DNA from 2 places in the Shewanella sp. SM32 genome. Region 2 is predicted to be linked to the other one. Evidence: predicted binding sites of a transcription regulator. Region 2 holds the regulator's gene; the other holds the start of a gene.

Region 1 (4,429 bases), on a different contig from region 2:
ACCGAGAATAGCCGCACAGTACATCAGCGAGTTAGTGACATTATTACCATCACCAACATAAGCTAATTTAGCTTTACTGACATCCTCAAACTGCTCTGCCAGTGTTAAAAAGTCAGCTAAGGCTTGGCAAGGATGATAAAGATCCGACAGCGCATTGATCACGGGCACTGAGCCGAACTCGGCTAATTGTTCGATAGTGGTGTGTGAATAGGTTCTCGCCACAATTGCGTCGGCCCAACATGACAGGTTAGAAGCAAAGTCAGCAACCGATTCCCGTTTTCCCAGTTCACCATTTTGCTGGTCTAGGTATAAACAGTGGCCCCCGAGCTTATTAATACCGATATCAAAGCTAACGCGTGTTCTGAGTGAGGGCTTTTCAAATAACATCACCACACTCTTGCCATCCAGCGCATGACGATACTCAGCCGGATTGGCTTTAATCGTTTTTGCCAAGGCAATTAGATCCTGTAACTGCTTCTGGGTTAAGTCTTTTATCGATAGTAAATGCTTCATAACCTACTCCACTTATGGTTGGATTTGTGTTCCTACGGCTTCACCTTTTGCTAATGCGATTAATTGGCTTGCATCACGCCACGAGGCAACTTGTACCGCCTGCCCCATCCACTGTGCGACTTCGAGCGCAGCTTCAACTTTGACCTTCATTCCTTTTTCGATCACACCTTGCTTAACAAGGTCTGCTATCTGCTTGCCATTTAAACTGTGGATGAGCTGGCCTTTACCATCGAGCACCCCAGAAACATCCGACAGTAGCACTAACTTGCCGCCCACTAATTTGGCTAAGGCCGTCGCAGCTTGATCAGCATTGACGTTAAGCATTTGGCCATCGTCCATCATGGCGATAGAGCTACAAATCGGCATCCAACCTTGGGCGAGGATAAACTTAAGATAAGTGCCATCGTTTGGCGTGACTTCGCCCACTAGGCCTAAACGCTCATCTTTAATCTTAGCCGAAACAGTATTGCCATCGGCGAGGCTCATGCCCACACTCACAATGCCAGCCTTAGTCGCTGCGCCTTGAAGAATTTTGTTCGAAGTCCCCGCAAGTGCGCCGGCAATAATCGGCATTTGCTCGGGCGGAGTCACACGCAAACCTTCTAACTTGACGGTTTCCATACCATTCGCTGCTAGCTGCTCATCCACCAGACAGCCGCCGCCATGCACCATCAACACTTGCTGACCATTGGCTAACATAGCCGCAGCCGTATCCATCAATCGCGCCATCCCCATTTCACATTGCAGCAGCGCGCCGCCCACTTTAAGCACTAATACTGAGTTGTTTGTAGACATCTTGACGACTCTCTTAAATAAGGATGAACAATTAAAGGTTAAAATGAATCTTTATGCATTGCAGCGCTTGGCTGGCAGCACCTTTCATCAAGTTATCGATGGCACTGGCTACCACTAAGTAACCGCTATTCTCATCAAACTTCCAACCTAAGTGACAGTTAGGTGTCAGCACCACATCGTCTACTTTCGGGAACTGATTGTGCTTCACGGTGACCAATGGCGCCTTGTCATACACGCTATAGGCCGCGGCCACATCGGCAGTCGTAGTACCTGGTTTTAGCTGTACGGTAATGGTCGCTAAAATGCCACGCTTAAAGTTACCAAGGTGCGGTGTAAATATCACTTCTTGGCCAAGCTGAGTGGCAATCTCGGGTTGATGTCTGTGGCCTAATACGCCGTAGGGTGTCAGGCTAACTTCACAAAAACTGGTGTGTAACTGCGCTTTACGGCCCGCACCTGTTACGCCGCTCACAGCATTGATTACCGGATAAGCCGATGTCAGTAAACTCACTAGCGGCTTTAACGCTGTCAATGATGCGGTCGGGTAACAACCTGGCACGGCAATCATCTTAGTCGCAGCGATTTCTTTAGCATTCCATTCGGCAAGGCCATACACGGCTTTGGCTAAAACTTCAGGATATTCATGCTCAAAGCCATACCACTTCGGATATTGCGCCACATCACTGAAACGATAGGCACCGCTTAAATCGAATACCGCTAACCCTTGGCTATAAAACCAAGCCGCTAAATGCAGGCTCACCGAGTGCTCAGTCGCTAACACCACGGCATCGGCTTCGACAACGATTTTTGCCTTAGCTTCATCGGACAATGGCGACAGCGTTAATGCGATATGGCTATAGCTAGGATACAAATCCGCTAAAGGCTTACCTTTATCTAAACTGTTTTCAGAAACATACAACCCTTGAATCGTCAGTTCTGCTTCTGCATGGATTAAAGCGGTCAGTTGCGCGCCTGTGTAACCACTGGCACCAATAATGGCGATATTTTTCATGTTTTTGTCTTATTAACCGAATCAAAGAAACTTAAAGAGTAGATGAATAGCTTACACGCAACCGCGCATATCTATGATGACAAGACTATCGTCGCAGGAAATCGTAATAGGTTGTTATTTTATTCACTGTCAGGCTAATACTGTACATCATGATATTCACTCTACAGGTCACAGGGGGTGACTCATCTCAACTGATGGCTAGACTACCACAAAGATCTACTTATGCAATATATGTGAATATATATTTTTAATTTATTTTCATATTTTAAGCTCAAACTGGGATATCGAAGACACGCCTCCCATTCAGCTAACTCGTTAATAACACAGTTATCCAGGGTCAACATGAGTTAAAATCAGTCCTTTTCATTAACAGCTAAGATACATGTCTGCAAAGCATAAAATAATGCACTTCATATTCACTTGCACTAATCATCAAAAAATATTGCGTGACTTCGCATTTCTATTGAATATTCTTCATCAAATACCGTGATTGGTTGCATATCGGATAAGCCAGTCGTATAAGTTATAAGTTCTGCTGTTGACCATAGCCCCAAGTGATAGGTATTGTGCTAACGGGCTATATACCCAAGCTACCTGAAGATACGAGTTTCAGAGCGCCTAGGGTGCTTCAATTCAAGGCGCATCAATGAAAGAATGTCGGCCACCTTTTAAATTGATGCAACACGGAAGTGGAGTGCCCTAGGTGCTCCGTCCCGGCGGGTTTTAACGCACTTTATGCTGCGTTGGTTATTTTTAACTTAGCCCGCTAGGCCTGCAAATAACTGCCTTGCCTAAAGTGCGTTAAACTCCCGCTGAATCCTGCATCTTCAGGTTGTTTGGGTATATACACAGCGGATTTTCATGTTTTTCTATTCGGAGTAACTATGTCAGTAACCATGGCAGACAATATGACAGATATGTATGCGTCATTAAGATCGAACGTGAGTATGTTAGGCCAAATCCTTGGCGATACTATGCGTACCCATCTTGGGGACTCTTTTCTTGAGAAGGTTGAACAGATCCGTAAGCTTGCCAAAGACTCACGCCGAGGCGATCAAGCCGCCAGAGAGCAAATGCTCGAGTTACTGACAGCTTTGCCAGACGAAGAATTAGTCCCTTTTGCAAAAGCTTTTAACCAATTTCTTAACTTAGCTAACTTATCCGAGCAATTTCATACTATCAGTCGTAATTGCGACGAACTTGTCTGCGTGCCAGACCCAGTGGAACAACTCCTAGGCCGCATGCTCAATGGTCGTGTCGACCAAGCTAAAATGCTCGACTGTCTAAAAACACTGGATATCGATCTGGTGCTAACAGCGCACCCCACTGAAATTTCCCGTCGCACCCTGATCCAAAAATACGCCGCCATTGTCGACTGCTTAACAGAGCAAGAAAACGACCAACTATCGGATAGAGAACGTCAACAGATCAATCTGCGCCTGCGCCAATTAATCGCGCAAATATGGCACACCAATGAGATCCGCCGCGAGCGCCCAACTCCAGTAGATGAGGCTCGCTGGGGATTATCCACCATTGAAGAGTCACTCTGGCATGCGGTGCCTGACTTCTTAAGACAACTTAACGATCGAGTGCAGCAACGCACAGGGCAGCAATTACCGATTGATATCGCGCCAGTGCGCTTTTCAAGCTGGATGGGCGGCGATCGCGACGGCAACCCGTTTGTTACCGCAAAAGTCACCCAAGAGGTGCTCGATCGTAACCGCCATGCTGCCGCCAGACTATTCTTAAAAGACATAGTCCTACTGGTCGGTGAACTGTCGATGGAAGAAGCCAATGATGAGTTAAAGGCTTATACCAATAACAGCTGCGAACCTTACCGCCACGTGCTGCGATCTATTCGTCAAAGACTGCGTGACACCATAGATTATTTAAATGCGCGCATCGAAGGCCACAATCCTGAAGTCGATAAGTCGAGCCTGATTTGGCAAGAAAGCGATCTCAAAGCGCCGCTAGAAATGCTCTATAAGAGTTTAACCGACTGCGGTATGCGCTTAATCGCCAACGGTTTATTGCTCGACATTCTCCGCCGTCTCGCCTGCTTTGGCATTCATATGCTCAGGCTCGACATTCGCCAAGATGCCAGCCGTC
Region 2 (4,429 bases):
TGCACCAGACTTTAGTGAGCGTTTCAGCCATATCGATAGGGACTATGCCAATACCATTCTCCATGGCGAAACCGCAACGGGCGAAGTGTTACTCGGGTTAGATGTCACTTGTAAAGCGTGGGCACTGACAGGCACACGCGCTTGGATCCAACTGTTACGCCTGCCCGTGATTAAAACTGTGGCCGATTGGTGCTATCTCAGATTTGCAAAACACAGATATCGCATCTCCTATTTACTGACGGGCAAAGCCCGCTGCGACGATAATTGCCAACTGCCCACTAAGCGCCGCTGATCGACTGAATTAGCTTAGTAAAGTGTAAAACCTAGGCATAAAAAAACGGAGCTCAATGGCTCCGTTTTTAATTCGTCATAATCTAAAAAGATTATCCGAAAGATTATTTAACGAAATCAACGCCTAGTTTGATATCGCCTTTCAGCGTATCTAACATAGAATCACGAGCGTTAGCTTCGAATGCACTCACTTCACCGTAAGGCAGTACTTTTTCAATACCGTTTTTGCCTAACAGCACAGGTTGTGCGAAGAATTCAGCATGCTCGCTGCCGCCGTCAACATAGGCGCATTCAACTATGTTAGCTTCGCCTTGCAGACCACGAACCAGAGACAGACCGAAACGGCAAGCCGCTTGACCCATAGACAGAGTCGCGCTTCCGCCACCGGCTTTAGCTTCAACCACTTCGGTACCCGCGTTTTGGATGCGAGTCGTCAGACTTGCCACTTCTTCGTCAGTGAAAGTCGCGCCTTCAACTTGAGACAGTAATGGCAGAATGGTCACGCCGCTGTGGCCGCCGATCACATTCACTTTAACGTCAGCAACGTTCAGGCCTTTTAATTCGGCGATGAAAGTTTCAGAACGGATCACGTCTAGAGTCGTGATACCGAACAGACGGTTCTTATCATAAACACCCGCTTTTTTCATCACTTCTGCAGCGATAGCCACAGTCGTGTTGACTGGGTTAGTGATAATGCCAACCAAAGCCGTAGGGCAAGTTGCCGCTACTTTTTCGATCAGGTTGCGAACGATACCCGCATTGATATTGAACAGATCTGAACGATCCATACCAGGCTTACGTGCAACACCAGCAGAAATTAGAACAACGTCAGCACCCACGAGGGCAGGCGTTGGATCTTCACCAGCAAAACCTTTGATTTCAACAGCAGTTGGAATGTGGCTCAAGTCAACCGCAACACCCGGAGTTACCGGTGCGATATCATATAGAGACAATTGTGAACCCGCAGGCAATTGAGTTTTTAACAGTAGGGCAAGAGCCTGGCCGATACCACCAGCAGCACCAAGTACAGCAACTTTCATAGTTATCTCCGTTATTTCTCGGATATGTGTGACATGGATCTAATTTGCGTTGGCGTCACATTACTGGAATGTCACAACAATTTCAATTATCCCTTAGTCGTGGGACAAAAGAATTCCGGAATAACGTAAAAGCAATGTAGAACAATTACTCAAATTGGGATTTTTACGCCCCCTACAAACGCTTAACCACTGGGACTTAGTGAATTTTTATTCAACCAATCTGGTTATTTGTTGACAATTTTTCTAAAAATATTCAAAATGGGCCTGTTTTTTTGAATAACGAATAATAATATTATGCAAACGACCAAGAATCAGGATGACCTTGTTAGAATTTTTAAGTCGATTTTAAAAGAAGAGCGCTTTGGCTCTCAGAGTGAAATCGTCACCGCCTTGCAAGCTGAAGGCTTTGGTAATATTAACCAATCAAAAGTGTCACGCATGCTCAGCAAGTTCGGCGCAGTGCGGACTCGCAACGCTAAGCAAGAGATGGTGTATTGCTTACCAGCCGAATTAGGCGTACCCACCGCGGGTAGCCCACTGAAGAATTTGGTACTCGACGTCGATCACAACCAAGCTATGATCGTCGTGCGAACTAGCCCAGGTGCCGCGCAGCTGATTGCCCGTTTATTGGATTCTATCGGTAAACCAGAAGGCATTTTGGGTACGATTGCCGGTGACGACACTATCTTTATTTGCCCATCGAGCATCCAAGATATCGCCGATACCTTAGAAACCATCAAATCTTTATTCAATTACGCAGAATAAAAAAACAGGTCAGTGAGCTGACCTGTTCTATTTTATCTGTACATTTTGAAGTGCAATACCGCGCTGGTTATTTGGCCATTGTCCCGATTACGTTACACATTCCAGCACAATATCTAACTCACAATATCTAACTCAACTATAACGATATCAGTAAGCCACACTGATGCGCTGGTTTGGGTGAGCGCCCTTTTCGGCTTCATCTACCATGGCTTTTGCGTAATCAGTTACAGAGATACGGCTTTGACCATTAGCATCGGTAAAGAAGCTGTCGCCACCAAGACGGTACGGGCTTTCACTCTCACCGGGATAAATCTCAGCAGCTGGGCTCACAAAGGTCCAATTGATTGCCGTTTGCGCCGCACGGAATACCTTCAAGGCTTCACCCTGAGCTAACGCCTCATCTTTATATACTGCGGGGAAATCTGGGCTAGAGACCAGCGTCACACCCGGCGCCACTTCTAAACTCCCAGCACCACCGACCCACAATAAACGTGGCACGTTAGCGTTAGGCAGCACATCCAGTAAATGCTGAACCGTACTCGCCACTAGACCATGATTTTGTTGGGCGCGGCCACCAACGGCGGCAATCACGACATCTACGCCAGCAAAGGTATCGGCGACCAATGGCTGCTCTAAATCCACGGCACGTACTGCCACATCAGCCACGGATAACTTGCTTGGATCACGCACTAACGCTGTCACTTGATGTCCACGACTCTGTGCTTCTTTTAAAATTGCACCACCGATCCAACCCGTTGCACCTAAAATTGCGATTTTCATTTCATTGTCTCACTCAGATGATTTACATTGGAACCAGTTTACTTGCAGTTTTTCACCTAATAAACATCAATAATTGAGCATGATTGTTTCAATATAGGATACTAATGTGGATAAAATTGCCGCAATACGCAGTTTCGTCGAAGTCGCAAACTGTGGTAGCTTTACCAAAGCTGCCGAACATTTAGACCTCAGCCGCCTGCAGGTTTCCCGTCATATTCAAGAAGTGGAGCAGTGGTTGAGTTTACGCTTATTACACCGCACCACGCGCAGCGCCAGCTTGACTTTGCAGGGTGAGGAAGCACTACAATTTTGCCAGCGGATCTTAAGTGAAGTTGCGGCCATGGAGAGCCGTGCCCACAGCCATAACAGTGAACTGGTAGGCAGTATTCGTATCGCTACGCCTATTGGCCTTGGGCAGCACAGTCTGTTTGATGTCGTCGATCGCTTTATTAAAATTCATCCTAAGGTCAACATTCAGCTGGTGATGTCGGACAGTTTTGCGCAATTGGTAGATGAGAGAGTCGACGTGGCGCTACGTTATACCGAGCAGCCCGATGAGAATCTCATAGCTCGGCGTTTGATGACCATAGATGCAGTACTTTGCGCGGCGCCGAGCTATCTTGATAGCGCAACGCCACTCCTCGAACCCATTGATCTGCTGGCCCACAACTGCCTCATACACTCAGCGCAACAAAACTGGCCTTTTCTAAAAGAACTGCAAGCCGAGCACGTCAAAGTTACAGGGAATCTTAGGGCTAACGATATGGGAGTGTTGGTCAGTGCGGCGCTACGTGGACATGGCATAGTGCGTTTACCCTGTGACTTAGCTAACCAATACCTTGCCAGTGGTCAACTCAAAGAAGTCCTACCCGAATTTACGACACCAGGCCAAACCTTGTGGGCGGTATATTTGTCCCGCAGTTATCAGCAAAATCTAGTGCGCGCTTTTATCGATTTCACCGCCCTGCAATGGCAGCTCGATATCAAAAAATGGGTTCCCGCGCATTAGCATAAAAAACGCACTTAGGCGTTAGCTTAAGTGCGTCTCGATTGATGCTAATCCGGCTTGATTATAGAAAGCTTATTCGTCGAACTGCAGCATAAAATCCAGTGCGGGGGCAAAGAAAGATGAACCAGTCATCGCCTTAGTAAAATGCATCAAGTGATCATGATTGCCTTCGCCATCACCAAACATCATGCTATGCAGCATCTTTTCAAAATGTTCTGGCGTGCGGCAGTTAGAGATAAACATTAATCCCTGCTCCTTCAGCGAACCATAGGGCATACTCTGACGCAGGATCTCCATTGACTTACCATCGGCATCTTTAAGATTAACGCGCTTGATATGGCTGGTCAGTGGCTTATCTTCAGATTCATACTCGATATTATCTTGCTTAGTACGGCCGATAATATCCTCTTGTTTTTTAACTGGTAATCTATGCCACTTACTCAAGTTATGGGCATACTTTTGCACATGAATATAGCTGCCACCCTTAAACTCAGGATCCTCATCACCCACAAGTGCCACTTCCTGGCGGTGACGCCCCTTAGGG

What was found. The regulator ArgR, encoded in region 2, controls arginine synthesis, uptake and breakdown. The targets are predictions, from matches to a motif close to ANTGAATANNTATTCANT.
Region 1: a site for ArgR is predicted at 2,553-2,570, ahead of argC (N-acetyl-gamma-glutamyl-phosphate reductase). Genes of this name have one in related genera too.

Annotation. Positions count from the first base shown of each region.
Region 1 is NZ_JAKKRO010000034.1:4,131-8,559, reverse strand. Features, by position in the region: gene L5M10_RS14260 (ornithine carbamoyltransferase) at 1-513, opposite strand, end outside; gene argB (acetylglutamate kinase) at 526-1,308, opposite strand; gene argC (N-acetyl-gamma-glutamyl-phosphate reductase) at 1,340-2,320, opposite strand; gene ppc (phosphoenolpyruvate carboxylase) at 3,205-4,429, shown strand, end outside.
Region 2 is NZ_JAKKRO010000043.1:21,614-26,042, reverse strand. Features, by position in the region: gene L5M10_RS16295 (thiol-disulfide oxidoreductase DCC family protein) at 1-292, shown strand, start outside; gene mdh (malate dehydrogenase) at 396-1,331, opposite strand; gene argR (transcriptional regulator ArgR) at 1,626-2,096, shown strand; gene L5M10_RS16280 (NAD(P)-dependent oxidoreductase) at 2,244-2,876, opposite strand; gene L5M10_RS16275 (LysR family transcriptional regulator) at 2,983-3,885, shown strand; gene L5M10_RS16270 (Dyp-type peroxidase) at 3,958-4,429, opposite strand, start outside.